One region of the Hydrogenophaga sp. RAC07 genome, then DNA from elsewhere that is predicted to be linked to it. Evidence: riboswitches for the same ligand, from Rfam matches in the RefSeq annotation. Region 1 holds a riboswitch; the other holds the start of a gene.
The links. Region 1 has a riboswitch for S-adenosylhomocysteine ahead of metH (methionine synthase). Riboswitches for the same ligand answer to the same signal wherever they lie in the genome.
Positions count from the first base shown of each region.

Region 2: another riboswitch for S-adenosylhomocysteine. It lies ahead of ahcY (adenosylhomocysteinase); the one in region 1 lies ahead of metH (methionine synthase).

Region 1 is NZ_CP016449.1:4,074,389-4,081,772, forward strand. Features, by position in the region: gene BSY239_RS22535 (P-loop ATPase, Sll1717 family) at 455-1,987, shown strand; gene BSY239_RS18995 (hypothetical protein) at 2,147-2,365, opposite strand; gene BSY239_RS19000 (sigma-54-dependent Fis family transcriptional regulator) at 2,455-4,050, opposite strand; gene BSY239_RS19005 (Fic family protein) at 4,215-5,270, shown strand; S-adenosyl-L-homocysteine riboswitch at 5,313-5,410, shown strand; gene metH (methionine synthase) at 5,442-7,384, shown strand, end outside.
Region 2 is NZ_CP016449.1:3,794,390-3,801,773, reverse strand. Features, by position in the region: gene BSY239_RS17710 (hypothetical protein) at 1-312, opposite strand, end outside; gene BSY239_RS17705 (MFS transporter) at 370-1,644, opposite strand; gene BSY239_RS17700 (HAD-IIB family hydrolase) at 1,641-2,453, opposite strand; S-adenosyl-L-homocysteine riboswitch at 2,554-2,642, shown strand; gene ahcY (adenosylhomocysteinase) at 2,706-4,139, shown strand; gene BSY239_RS17690 (TlyA family RNA methyltransferase) at 4,145-4,912, shown strand; gene metF (methylenetetrahydrofolate reductase [NAD(P)H]) at 4,955-5,785, shown strand; partial or broken gene BSY239_RS17680 (septal ring lytic transglycosylase RlpA family protein) at 5,920-6,186, shown strand; gene BSY239_RS17675 (OmpW/AlkL family protein) at 6,332-6,931, shown strand; gene BSY239_RS17670 (2Fe-2S iron-sulfur cluster-binding protein) at 6,952-7,384, opposite strand, start outside.

The DNA of each region.
Region 1 (7,384 bases):
GGGGGGCGCGGAGGTGTGTCAACGCTTGAAGGGCGTTGAATTTGTTGGGTTTATTGGGGTTGGGGTGGAAGTGCTCTCGCGGCGGACGGCGCCTGGATACGCCACTGTGTCGACACAATGTCGACACAGTGTTGGTTGCCTTTTGGCACTACGGGCGGGTATACGGGCCGGGAAGCGCAGATCCTTAAATTCGACTCGAAGCCGGCACCCACCGCAAACCCCAATCGGTCAATCGCAGAAAAGCACGCGTTGCAGCTTCGCTCATAGTATCCGTGGCTGTAGGATTTCATGGTTTACTTCCATCCGTACCAAAATGAGGTTTAAGGTCGCAAGATCTTTGATCTAGTTGCGCTTTTCGGCGCCGACATGGTTGGAGTAACTTGTAATTCTTGCTGGTTCATTGATATTGCAAATCACGAATACAGCTCAATTAACTTTGTCTAGGAAACATGTAATGAGTGCACTCGACCATCTGCTGAAGTACGTTAGAACCGGTACCGCAGAGGGAGACCGGCCCTTCTTAGGCGAGATATTTATCGCACCAACTCAGTTCACGCAACTCTGTGCCATCGAACCTGGAGGTATGAGAATACTCGTAGGAAATAAGGGGATTGGGAAAAGTGCCATCGTCGAATGGATCGATAAAGTCGCTAAATCAAAGAAGCTGCCAAGCCTTCTCATTCGGCCCGATAACATATCATCCAAAGACACACCAACCTCGCTTGATATCGGCTCTCTGAAACGCTTCTATTACGAGGTCCTGCTTCGAACAGTTGGGGCTCAAATTGGCTCGCAACTCAAGGGGATGCTGAAGGGTTCAGCAGCGAAACTGCACAACGAGGCGCGGCAGCAGGGACTTGCGGAAGAAGACTTCATTCAAAAATCACTAGAGCTCATTTCAGCCATCTCATTGCCTGCAGCGAAAATCAACGGTGTACAGTTTGCAAAGGAATTGGCTGGAACCAACTCTCCTCATGCATTGATCAAGGCAGTCAATTTGCAGCTTCTCTCGTCAGGGAATGTCTTCTATCTCCTAATTGACGATACTGATCAGTTAGCAGCACCGGATCAACCAGCACATTTAAATAGGATTTGGGCGCTTCTGTTGGCGGTGAGGCGCCTGACAGGGGAATGCAGCGCCGTCAGGGCGATTGTCAGTCTTAGATCAAGCGTGTGGACTCGGCTCACCAGTGAGAGTCAAGGTCAAAGAGATCAAACCGATCACATGCGTGGACTCGTGATTCCCCTCTTGGCTGACGATAAGCTTATGCAAAACATCATAAGGAAGCGGTTGGAAAGTGCGGCGAAAGATGCCGGGAAAACACGTGTCGATCCTTACACAGTCTTTTTTAATGGGGCCACGATGACATTGCCGTCGAGTGATGAGCGCCGGTCGTGGGACTCATTTATTGCGAAGTCGGCTCGCGAACGCCCGAGGGATGCCATCCAGCTCATCAAAAATATGTATGGCGCGGCCAAGCAAAGAAATACTTCTTTAATTGGGAGCGATGAAGCAGGGATGGCAATGCGAGTTTACTCTTCGGAGAGAGTCGATGATGTAGTCAATGAATTCTCACTGGATTGCAAGAACATTCGCGAGATCATCAACACTTTCGCCGATTCTGATTTTGAATCTGACTTTGAAAAATTGCGACGACACCTGCTGACCGTTCCAAGCATTGCATCAATACAAATCCGCGGAGCTCAGCTTCGCCCAGATGTTGATGATGATGCAGTAGCGATATTGCGCCTCCTACACGAAACAGGCTTCCTTAATCCACGTGTAGTTGACAACACCATGCCACGAGGCTTCCGTCATATCCTTTTCCATGATGACTCTAATTTCGTTAAGCTTGCAAACTGGAACTTTATGCAGGGAGCACGATGGGAGATTCATCCTGCATTTCGAACATATCTAATCGGTGTCAAACAAGCTCAATTGGCGAAGCTGACGCCCGCGAGGCAAATTGGTGGCCCAAAGGGTTGAACTGAAACAGGAGCACTTACCCCAGATATCTGAAGCAAGCTTCTTTTTTTAGATGTTAACCGGCTGATTTCGATCTGAGCAAGACCGCTCCTGAGCGATGAGAGACGGATCTTCCCGATCAACCTAACCGACGAAAATGTGCGCAACCTGTCTGCGCGGCTATCGGCTGACGAAATCGTCCGCGTCCAGCGCCGGTGGCCGCAGCAAATCCTCGTCAATCCCCATCACCGCACTCGCCCGCTCCACCGCGCGCCACAGCAGGGGCGGCATCTTCAGGATCTCGTCGGGGGTGTCGGCCTGGGCGATCCAGCTGCTGATCTGCTGGTGCTCGTCGGGGGTCAGCAGGGCCAGGTTCAGCATTTCGTCGATGGTTTTCATGGCGGCTTCTCGCAAATCGGGGTCAATGGCGTCGATGCTGTCACACATCCGTTACGCCGGCTGTCCGTTCCACGGTTCAACCCCACCCTTCAGCGCAGCCCGGCCTTGCGCAGCCGGTAGCTGAACTGCCGCAGCGTGAGGCCCAGGCTTTGGGCGGCCTGGGTCTGGTTGCCCTGGTGGCGCTGCAGGGCGTCTTGCAGGGCCTGCGGGCTGTGGGAGCGGGCGCTCTGGTAATCGCGCACGTTGCCGGCGGGCAGGGGCAGCGCGGGTGGGGGCTCGGTGGCGGGCAGCGGCGTGAGCGACTCGGGCATGAAACGCTCCAGCGCCACGGCGGTCACGCGGGGGTGGTCGGTGAGCAGCACCAGGCGTTCGATGAGGTTGCCGAGTTCGCGGATGTTGCCGGGCCAGTCGTGCGCTTCCAGTCGCGCCATGGCCTCGGGCGCCAGGTGCACGTTGCGTTCGTGGGCCTGGTTGGCGCGGTTCACAAAATGCAGGGCCAGCGCGCGGATGTCTTCGCGCCGCTCGCGCAGGCTGGGCAGGCGGATCGGGATCACGTTGAGCCGGTAATACAGGTCTTGCCGGAACTGCCCGGCCTGCACGTCGCGCGCGAGGTCGCGGTTGGTGGCGGCCACCAGGCGCACATTCACCTTTTGCTCGCGCGTGCCGCCCAGGCGCACCAGCGTGCCTTCTTGCAGGGTGCGCAGCAGCTTGCTCTGCATGGCCAGCGGCAGTTCGCCGATCTCGTCCAGAAAAATGGTGCCGCCGTTGGCCTGCTCAAACCAGCCGGCGCGCGCGGTGTTGGCGCCGGTGAAGGCGCCGCGCTCGTAGCCGAACAGTTCGGACTCGAACAAGGTGTCGGGGATGGCCGAGCAGTTCACCTTGATGAAGGGCTGGTCGTGCCGGCCGCTGGCCAGGTGCACGGCCCGGGCAAACAGCTCCTTGCCGGTGCCCGACTCGCCCAGCAGCAGCACCGTGGCCTGCGACTGCGACACCCGCTCCAGCTCGCCCAGGGCCTGCAAGAGCGCGGGTGAGCGGCCAATGAGTCCGTAGCGCGCGGTGCTGGTGTCGAGCGCGCGGGCCAGGGCGGCGTTGCGCTCTTCGAGCTGGCGGGTTTCTTCGGCCACCAGCTGTTCCAGCTGCAGCAGCCGCCCGGCCAGCGTGGCCAAAATGCGCAGCACGGCCAGGTCGTCGTTCAGATGGCGCTGGCGGCTGCGGATGCGGTGGCAGGCCAGCACACCGATGGTGGCGCCGTTCACCTCGATGGGCAGCGCGATGAAGGCCACCGTCTGCGGCGGCAGCTGGCTGCGCGGCACGCAGCGAAACAAAAAAAGCGGCTCGGCGTCCACGTCCTGCACGATGGCGGGCAGGCCGGTCTGCAGCACCCGCCCGGTGATGCCCTCTCCCCAGCGGTACACGCCGCTGGCCACCTGCCCGGCGGTGAGGCCGTAGGCGTGGCGGATGGAGGCGGTGCGCTGGTCCCGGGTCTGGCCGGGGACGCCTTCGTCGGCCAGCACCATGCGGCCCCGGTTCAGGCCGAGCAGCTCGCTCATCAGGTGCAGCATCTCGCGCAACACAAAGGCCGGCGCCAGGCTGCGGCCCACCAGCTTCATCACCTCGCGCATGAGCAGCAGCTCCTGGGCGTGCCAGTCGGTGCCGGTGTGGTCGGGGTCGGTGCGGTGGGGCATGGGGAAGGTCAAGCAAACATCGCACCACGGCTGCGGCTTGGCCCTGCGATGAAAAAGCTTGGTTTTCTATACACGTGGTGTTTAACATGCATAGAAAATTCAATTTTTTATACAAATAAAAGGCCTCGCCAACCACGATGTCAACTCTGAAGCCCCTTGAACACTTGGACCCGGCTCGCTTTGACACGCCAGCCATCCTGAAAAAACTGGCCAGCAGCAGCCGGCAACTGGCCGAGCTCAAAGGCTTGGCCGCGTCGATTCCCTACCAAGGCATCCTCATCAACACCCTGGGTCTCCAGGAAGCCAAGGACAGTTCGGAGATCGAGAACATCGTTACCACGCACGACGAGCTGTTCAAGGGCGATGTACACCCCGACGCCTTTGCCGACCCGGCCACCAAGGAAGTGCTGCGCTACCGGCAGGCGCTGCGCTTCGGCTTCGATCAGGTGCGCACCAGCGGGCTGCTCTCGGCCAACCACATCGTGGGCATTCAGGCTGAACTGGAGCGCAACAACGCGGGCTTTCGCAAACTGCCGGGCACGGCTCTCAAAGACGGCGGGGGCCAGACGGTCTACACGCCGCCGCAAGACCCGGCCGAGATCGTGGCTCTGATGAGCGGCCTGGAGCGGTTCATGAATGACGACGCGCTGTTCTCGGCCGATCCGCTGATCAAGATGGCGCTGATGCACCACCAGTTCGAGAGCATTCACCCGTTCTACGACGGCAACGGCCGCACAGGGCGCATCCTCAACGTGTTGTATCTGGTGAAAGAAGGCCTGCTGGAGATTCCGGTGCTGTACCTGAGCAGCCACATCGTGCAGACCAAAGCCGACTACTACCGCCTGTTGCAGACGGTCCGCGACAACGACACCTGGGAAGACTGGGTGCTCTACATGCTGCAAGCGGTGGAGATCACGGCCCGCCAGACGGTGACGACCGTGCAGGCGATCAAGGCGGCCCTGTTCGACTACAAGCACCGCATCCGCAGCGGCTACAAGTTCTACAGCCAGGACCTGATCAACAACCTGTTCATGCACCCGTACACCAAGATCGAGTTCGTGCAGCGCGATCTGCAGGTGTCGCGGTTGACGGCCACCAAGTACCTGGAGGCGCTGGTGGACGGAGGCTTCCTCGGCAAACAGAAAGTGGGCCGCAGCAATTACTACGTGAACACGGCACTCAATGGCATCTTGCTGGCGCAACATCAGGCCGCCCGCTGAGGTCATCTCTGGCCTGCGCAGCACCAGCAGCTAAAATCCAACCCTCTCAAGGAGCGCTGCAGCGCCACCGGCCCCCAAGGGTTTGCGTGTGCGTCAGGCTTGAGTGGGCATGAACAGGCCCAAAACGGCGCTCACCAGTCTGTTGTCTGAAGAACCGCCTTGGTGAGCCCCATGTCTGCATCTGCCTCCGTTTCCCCGTCTTCCCCCGTTTCCGTGCCGCCCATGCTGCTCTCCGGCCTGGAGCCGCTGCGCATTGGCGCCGACAGCCTGTTTGTGAACGTGGGCGAGCGCACCAACGTCACCGGCTCCAAGGCCTTCGCCCGCATGATCCTGAACGGCGAGTACGAGCAGGCGCTGGCTGTTGCGCGCCAGCAGGTGGAAAACGGCGCCCAGATCATCGACGTGAACATGGACGAGGCCATGCTCGACAGCAAGGCCGCCATGGTGAAGTTCCTCAACCTGATCGCGGGCGAACCCGACATCGCGCGCGTGCCGGTGATGGTGGACAGCTCCAAGTGGGAGGTGATCGAGGCCGGCCTGCGCTGTGTGCAGGGCAAGGGCGTGGTGAACTCCATCAGCATGAAAGAAGGCGTGGACGAGTTCAAGCGCCAGGCGCGGCTGGTCAAGCGCTACGGCGCGGCCGCCGTGGTGATGGCGTTTGACGAAAAAGGCCAGGCCGACACCTACGAGCGCAAGGTCGAGATCTGCGAACGGGCCTACCGCATCCTGGTGGACGAGGTGGGCTTTCCGCCAGAAGACATCATCTTCGACCCCAACATCTTCGCCATTGCCACCGGCATTGAAGAGCACAACAACTACGCGGTCGACTTCATCAACGCCACGCGCTGGATCAAGCAGAACCTGCCGGGCGCCAAGGTGAGCGGCGGCGTGTCCAACGTGTCGTTCAGTTTCCGCGGCAACGACCCGGTGCGCGAGGCGATCCACACCGTGTTCCTGTACCACGCGATCAAGGCCGGCATGGACATGGGCATCGTCAACGCCGGCATGGTGGGCGTGTACGACGAGCTCGAACCCGAGCTGCGCGAACGGGTGGAAGACGTGGTGCTGAACCGCCGCCCTGACGCCGGCGAACGCCTGGTGGAGGTGGCCGAAAACGCCAAGGGCGCGGCCAAGGACGACAGCAAGAAGAACGAGTGGCGCGCGCTGCCGATCCGCGAACGCCTGAGCCACGCGCTGGTGCGCGGCATGAACGACTTCATCAGCGAAGACACCGAAGAAATGTGGCGCGAGATCGAGGCTGGGGGCGGGCGCCCGCTCAACGTGATCGAAGGCCCGCTCATGGACGGCATGAACGTGGTGGGCGACCTGTTTGGCCAGGGCAAGATGTTCTTGCCGCAGGTGGTGAAGAGCGCACGCGTGATGAAACAGGCGGTGGCCCACCTGCTGCCTTACATCGAGGCCGAGAAACTGGCCCAGGTGGCGGCCGGCGAAGACGTGAAGCCCAAGGGCAAGATCGTGATCGCCACGGTGAAGGGCGACGTGCACGACATCGGCAAGAACATCGTCACCGTGGTCCTGCAGTGCAACAACTTCGAGGTGGTGAACATGGGCGTGATGGTGCCCTGCCACGAGATTCTGGCCATGGCCAAGGCCGAGGGTGCCGACATCGTGGGCCTCTCGGGCCTGATCACACCCAGCCTGGAAGAGATGCAGTACGTGGCCGGCGAGATGGAGAAGGACGCGCATTTCCGCGAGAAGCAGATTCCGCTGCTGATCGGCGGCGCCACCTGCAGCCGCGTGCACACCGCGGTGAAGATCGCGCCGCACTACAGCGGCCCGGTGGTCTATGTGCCTGATGCCTCGCGCAGCGTGGGCGTGGCGCAGGGGCTGTTGTCGGACCAGGCGGCGCAGTACATCGCCGATCTCAACGCCGACTACGACAAGGTGCGCACCCAGCACGCGAACAAGAAGCAGGTGCCGCTGTGGCCGCTGGCCAAGGCGCGCGCCAACAAGACGCCCATCGACTGGCGCGCTTTTGAGCCGAAGAAGCCGCGCTTCATCGGCAAGCGCGTGTTCAAGAACTTCGATCTGAACGAGATCGTGAAGTACATCGACTGGGCGCCCTTCTTCCAGACCTGGGACCTCGCCGGCCC
Region 2 (7,384 bases), 280 kb from region 1:
ACGCAGCAACTCCACGGCCGCCACGAGCCGCGCGTTCTGCTCGGCCAACTCAGCCAGGGTCTGCGCCATCTGGTTCTGCGTTTGTGCCTGCTGGTCGATCAGCTGGCGCGCTTCGATCAGGCGGTTGCGCAGCTCACCCAGGCTGGGTGGTGTGTCCGCCACCAGGTCCATGGGCGTGGCGTTGGCGGGCGCGGCCTCGGGCGACTTCTGCCGGTCCATCAGCTTGCGGGCGGCGTTGAGCACCTTGGGCGCGTGTTCGATCACGTCGCCCCAGGGAATCACTTTGAGGGCGAGCAGCCAGGGGAGGGCCATGGGGAGTCCTTTCGCGGGGCTTGTGGCAGGGGGGCGGCGTGCACCCTTGGGAGCAGCTTAACCCGGTGGGGTTCCCGGAGATGGGGACGTTGCGGCGCGTCTCAACAACCACCAACCCAGGCCGGCCACCCCCACCAGCAACACCGGGAAGCCCACCGTGGGCGCCCACTGCAGCGCGGCGGCGCCGAGTGCGGGCGCCAGCACACCACCCAGCGTGTACGACAAGACCAGCACGGCGGTGCTGTTGACCAGCGTGATGCCTTCTTCGCGCGAGCCGATGTCGATCATGGCCAGCGTGTAGAGGCTGCCGCCGGCCCCGCCCCAGAGAAACGCCACCGGCGCGGCCAGCCAGGGCGTGCCGGCCACAAACGGGATGACGAGGGTGGCCAGCAGCGTGATCAGGGCGCACAGCCGCATGATCTTCAGGCGCGTGTCGCGTGCGTTGCCCCAGCGCTGCGCGGGGTGGTGGGCCAGCCGGTCGGCCAGCAGGCCGGCGGGCAGCATCATGATGGCGCTGCCCAGGCCGCTGGCCGAGACCAGCAGGGCTGCTGCGGTGGCTCCCAGTCCCAGCGCCAGGCCGTACAGCGGCAGGATGGACGTGAGGCCGCTTTCGAAGAAGCCGCCGACAAAACCCACCGTCATGATCAGCGGGTGCAGGCGCAGCGCGTGCCACACGCCCGACAGGCCCACCTTGGCGTCGTGCGCATCGGCGGCGGCCGGCAGGCGCGGGATGAGCAGGCTCCAGCCCAGGCCGAACACGGTGAGCGCCAGCGCGAGCCACAGCGCGGCATCGCTCTGTGCGCCAAACCAGGCCAGCACCAGCGGGCCGAGCACAAAGGTGGTGCCGACCATGGTCTCGAAAATGCCGACGTTGCGTCCGCGCTGCGAGGGCGGTGAAAACTCGGCCACGATCGCTTCAGCCAGCACCCAGCGCAACCCGGCGGCCATGCCTTCGATGAGGATGCAGACGAACCACAGCACCAGCGAGTTGCTGAACAGGAAGCCGGTGATGGCGATCACCGGCACGAAGGCCGCGAGCCAGAGCGAAGGCCGACGCCCCAGGCGCTGCGTGATGGCCGAGGCGAACGGCGTCATGGCGAAGACGCCGAGCCAGCCGGTGGCCACGAACACGCCCGCCAGCGCGGTGGACACGCCGTCGCCCTTGAGCCGCAGCAGCAGCAGTGGCATGAGCATGAAGTAACCCACCAGCTGGAAGAAGGTGGAGCCGAAAATGGCCACCAGCCCGAGCCGGGCCTGTGCCGGCACAAGCGCGGGCGGCGCTGCGCCCGTGAGGGCCCGGCTGTGCTGCGGGGGCAGCGGGTGTTCGGTCATGACGGTCTGGCCGAGAGCACCGCGTTGGCCACCTCGGCAAAACCCGCGCCGCGTTCGCCCTGCGCCACAAAGCGCGGGTGGTGGCTGAGCGCGGCCCAGAAGCGCGCCACGTTGGCCACGCCCACGCTGTGCTGGAAATGGCCGAACATGCGCGCGTCGTTGGTCGAGTCGCCCACGTAGACCCAGCGGTCGAGTTCGGCGTCGAGGTCGCGGCCCAGGCGCGTGCGCACGATCCAGCGCGCGCCGGCCAGCTTGTCGTGGTCGCCGATCCAGCCGTTGATGTGGATCGAGCTCACCGTGGCATTCAGCCCGTCACGGCGCATGAGCGCCACCACCTGCTCGATCTCCGCTTCGTTCAGGTGCGCGAATTCGCTGTGGTCGATCGCGATGTCGGTCTCGCGCCCGGGGCTGTCGGTGGCCAGGCGGGTTTGTGGCAGTTCGCGCAGCACGCGCTGTGCCGTGTCCTGGAGCCGGACGAAGTTGTCGGTTCGTGTGGTCGGGTCCAGCAAATAGTCCCGGCAGAGTTGCCCACCGTCCCCGCGCCACAGCGCCACGGCGCCGTTTTCCGCCACGATCGCGTCCACCGGCCAGGCCAGGGCAAAGGCCTCGCTCCAGCCGGCCGGCCGTCCGGTGATGGCCAGCACCGGCAGACCGGCGGCGCGCAGGCGGTACAGGGCGTCCAGCGCGTCGGGCGTGATCGCGCCGTCGGTCGTCAGGGTGTCGTCGATGTCGGTCAACACCCCGTGGATTCGGCTGCGCTCCGAGGTGGGCCACAGGGCGAGCGGGGAGGGGGTGGGGAGGCTTGGCATGGGGCCGGCAGTGTCGCACAGGCTTTCTCATGAACGTGTTGGAAGTCCGGGATGGAGACCCCACAAACACCCGCCCGGGGACATGCTGGGCTAAAATCCCGCATCCGAGGAGCGTTGCAGCGCCCCCACTGACCCAGTCAGCGGCGAGGCGTGAGGCTCGGACCATCCATGCAACGACGCTCATCCACATCCCGTGCGATGAGCTTTTTTTCGCCCGTCGATGTGGTTTATCCATCCTCACTGGAGCGAACCATGAATGCCCGTCTGAACAACCCCACCTTCACCGATTGCGCGATCGCCGACATTGCCCTGGCCGACTGGGGCCGCAAGGAAGTCAAGATCGCCGAAACGGAAATGCCCGGCCTGATGGCCATCCGCGAAGAGTTTGCCAAGGCGCAGCCGCTCAAGGGCGCGCGCATCACCGGCAGCATCCACATGACGATCCAGACCGCCGTGCTGGTCGAGACCCTGCAGGCGCTGGGTGCCAGCGTGCGCTGGGCGTCGTGCAACATCTTCTCCACGCAGGACCACGCTGCCGCTGCGCTGGTGGCCAACGGCACGCCGGTGTTCGCGCACAAGGGCGAGTCGCTCGACGAGTACTGGGACTTCACCCACCGCATCTTTGAATTCGGCGCCGCTGGCACCGAAGGCGAAGGCCCCAACATGATCCTGGACGACGGCGGCGACGCCACCTTGCTCATGCACCTGGGTCAGCGCGCCGAGAAAGACGCCTCCGTTCTGAACAACCCACAGAGCGAAGAAGAGATCTGCCTGTACAACGCCATCAAGGCCAAGCTGGCCGTGGACAAGACCTGGTACACCCGCAAGGCGGCCCAGATCATCGGCGTGACCGAAGAGACCACCACCGGCGTGCTGCGCCTCAACGAGATGTCCGCCAAGGGCACGCTGCAGTTCCGCGCGATCAACGTCAACGACAGCGTGACCAAGAGCAAGTTCGACAACCTGTATGGCTGCCGCGAGTCGCTGGTCGACTCCATCAAGCGCGCCACCGACGTGATGATCGCCGGCAAGGTTTGTGTGGTCGCTGGCTACGGCGACGTGGGCAAGGGCTCGGCCCAGGCCCTGCGCGCCCTGAGCGCCCAGGTGTGGGTGACCGAGATCGACCCCATCAACGCCTTGCAGGCCGCGATGGAAGGCTTCAAGGTCGTGACCATGGAATACGCTGCCGACAAGTGCGACATCTTCGTGTCCGCCACCGGCAACAAGAACGTGATCCGCTACGAGCACATGGCCGCCATGAAAGACGAAGCCATCGTCTGCAACATCGGTCACTTCGACAACGAGATCGACGTGGCTGCGCTCGAGAAGTGCGAGTGGGACGAGATCAAGCCCCAGGTCGACCACATCACATTCCCCGACGGCAAGAAGATCACCCTGCTGGCCAAGGGCCGCCTGGTGAACCTGGGTTGCGCCACTGGCCACCCCAGCTTCGTGATGTCGTCGAGCTTCGCCAACCAGACCATCGCGCAGATCGAGCTGTTCACGAAGCAGGACCAGTACGAGGCCGGCAAGGTCTATGTGCTGCCCAAGCACCTGGATGAGAAGGTCGCGCGTCTGCACCTGAAGAAAGTCGGCGCCATGCTGACCGAACTGAGCGACGAGCAGGCGGCCTACATCGGTGTGAGCAAAGCCGGCCCGTACAAAGCCGACACGTACCGCTACTGATCCGCATGCGGGCAGACCAACTGCTCGTCGAGCGCGGGCTGGCGGCGTCCAAGTCGCAAGCGCAACGCCTGATCGCATCGGGCGTGCGCTGGCGGCTGCTGCCGGGCGACTGGACAACCATCTCGAAGAATGGCCAGGAGCTGCGCGAGACGGTGGAGCTGCAGGCGGTGGACAACGCGGAGACGCGGTTCGTTTCGCGCGGCGGCCTCAAGCTTGACGGCGCCTTGCAACGCGTGGCTTTCGATGTCCGGGGTCTGCGCTGTCTTGATGTGGGCCAGAGCAGCGGTGGTTTCACCGACTGCCTGCTGCAGCGCGGCGCTCAGCAGGTGGTGGGCGTGGACGTGGGCCAGGGCCAGTTGCACCCGCGCCTGCGCGGTGACGCGCGCGTGGTCTGCATCGAACGCTGCAATGCGCGCGACCTCACGGCCGATGCGTTGACGGATGCGGGCGGCGAATCGGCCGCTGCACCGTTCGACCTCATCGTGGGCGACTTGTCCTTCATCTCGCAGACTCTGGTGTGGCCGGCGCTCGTGCCCTTGCTCAAACCGGGCGGGCATGTGCTCATGCTGGTCAAGCCGCAGTTCGAGTTGCAGCCCGAGCACATCGGCAAGGGCGGCCTGGTCAAGAGCGACGCGAGCTACCCGCTGGTGCGTGAGCGCATCGAGCAGGTGGTGAAAGACGGCGGCCTGGTGCTGCTGGATTATTTTGAAAGCCCGATCACCGGGGGTGACGGCAACCGCGAATTTCTGGTGTTCGCCCGCCAGCCCGCCTGAGGGCCGCTGGCTGGGCCAACTCCCCCATCTTTGGAGAATCCCATGGGCCTGCCCGTGAGTTTTGAATTTTTCCCGCCCAAGACGCCCGAAGGCGTGGAGAAGCTGCGCGCGGTGCGCCAGCAGCTGTATCCCCTGAAGCCCGAGTTCTGCTCGGTCACCTACGGCGCCGGTGGTTCCACGCAGGAAGGCACCTTCAACACGGTGCGCGACATCCTCGCCGAGTCGGTGCCGGCGGCCTCGCACTTCTCGTGCATCGGCGCCACCAAGACGTCTGTGCGCGAACAGCTCGCCACGCTCAAGGCCATGGGTGTGAAGCGCCTGGTGGCGCTGCGCGGTGATCTGCCCAGCGGCTACGGCGCCGGCGGTGAGTTCCATTACGCGAGTGACCTCGTGGCCTTCATCCGCAGCGAAACGGGTGATGACTTCCACATCGAGGTGGCGGCGTATCCGGAGGTGCACCCGCAGGCGAAATCGCCCGAATCGGATTTGCAGGCCTATGTGACCAAAGTCCGTGCGGGCGCCCACTCGGCCATCACCCAGTACTTCTACAACAGCGACGCCTATTTCCGCTTCGTGGACGACGCCTACAAACTGGGCGCCGACGTGCCGGTGGTGCCCGGCATCATGCCCATCACCAGCTCCACGCAGCTCATGCGCTTCTCGGACGCCAGTGGCGCCGAGATCCCGCGCTGGATCCGCTTGCGCCTGCAGGCCTTTGGTGACGACACGGCCTCCATCAAGGCCTTCGGCCTGGACGTGGTGACCGACCTGTGCGACCAGCTGCGCAACGGCGGCGTGCCGGCGCTGCACTTCTACACCATGAACCAGAGCGTGGCGACGCTGGAAATCGCCAACCGGCTGCAGCTGTCATGAGCTTCAAGTCCGCGTTCACGCTCGCCCTGGCCACCGTGTTGTGGCTGGGCGGCTGTGCGACGCAGGTGGCCCCGACGCTGCCCACGCCCGACGGAGAAGAGCCCGCTGCGGTGCGGGATGAGCAAGAGATCGAGCGAGGCCGCGCCTCGTGGTACGGCGAGCCCTTTCATGGCCGGCGCACCGCCAGTGGCGAAGCGTTCAACATGCACGAGCTCACCGCTGCGCACAAGACCTTGCCCTTCGGCACGCGCGTGCGGGTGCGCAATCTGATCACCGGTCAGGACGTCGTGGTGCGCATCAACGACCGTGGCCCGTTCACCAAGGGCCGTGTGATCGACCTCAGCCGCAAAGCCGCCGAGCAGATCGGCTTGATCCGGTACGGCGTGGCCCCGGTCGTGGTGCTGCGGGACTGAAGTTTTGATCTGGGTCAAGGGCCTGTGCCGTGACTGCCTCGGTGTGCGCCGGCATTGACGCACCGCAACATGCAGGCGGCCGGGGTCTTCTGTAATCGGTCGCGGGAATGTTCCCGGTTCGATCACTGAAACCATGAAAAAGACCACTCTGGCCCTGGCCTCCCTCGCACTGCTGGCATCGGGTGCTGCTGTTGCGCAAGATTTCACCGCGGGCTCTTTGCTGGTGCGCGCACGCGCCGTTCACCTGGACAGCGCCAACAAGGACAGCACCGGCCTGAACCTGTCGATCAACGACAAGACCTTGCCCGAAGTCGACTTCACCTGGTTCTTCAGTCCCAACCTGGCGGCCGAACTGGTGCTGACCGTGCCGCAGAAGCAGCGTGTGTACGCCGGCGCCACGCAGATCGGCACGCTGAAGCACCTGCCGCCCACCCTCACGCTGCAGTACCACTTCAACCACGCCAGCGGCATCAAGCCCTACGTGGGTGCGGGTCTGAACTACACCCGCTTCAGTTCGGTGGATCTGCTCGGTGGTGCCGCCGATATCAAGCGCAACAGCGTGGGTCTGGCGTTCCAGGCGGGCGTGGACTTTCCGCTGTCCAAAAACCTGTACCTCAATGTCGACGTGAAGAAGGTCTACATCAAGACCGACGTGATCTCTGGCGGCAGCAACATCGGCACCTTCAAGGTCGACCCTGTGCTGGTCGGTGTCGGTCTGGGCTGGCGCTTCTGAGAGGCCGCTGAGGCAGCGCCTCAGCGCTCATCAAAGCTGATCACGAGGGCGTCGCTCGTGGGGCGCGCCTGGCAGCTCAGCACAAAGCCCTTGTCGGTTTCCCAGGGCTCCAGGGTGTAGTTTTTCTCCATCGCCACGGAGCCTTCCATCACCTTGGCGCGGCAGGTGCAGCACACGCCGCCGCGGCACGACCAGGGCAGGTCCAGCCCCGCGTTGAGGGCCACGTCGAGCACGCGTTCGTCGCGGTTCATGCGCAGCGCGTGGGGTTTGCCGTCGAGCAGCACGGTGAGGGCCACCTCGCCTTCGGTGCGCACCGCCGCATCGGCGTGACCCAGCACCACCGCCTTGCGCGTTTCGGTGGGCAGGGCTTCCAGCGTGGGTGATGTGAAGCGTTCGGTGTGCACCCGGTCGGGCCGCACGCCGGCGTCGAGCAAGGCTTTCTCGGTCGCGTCG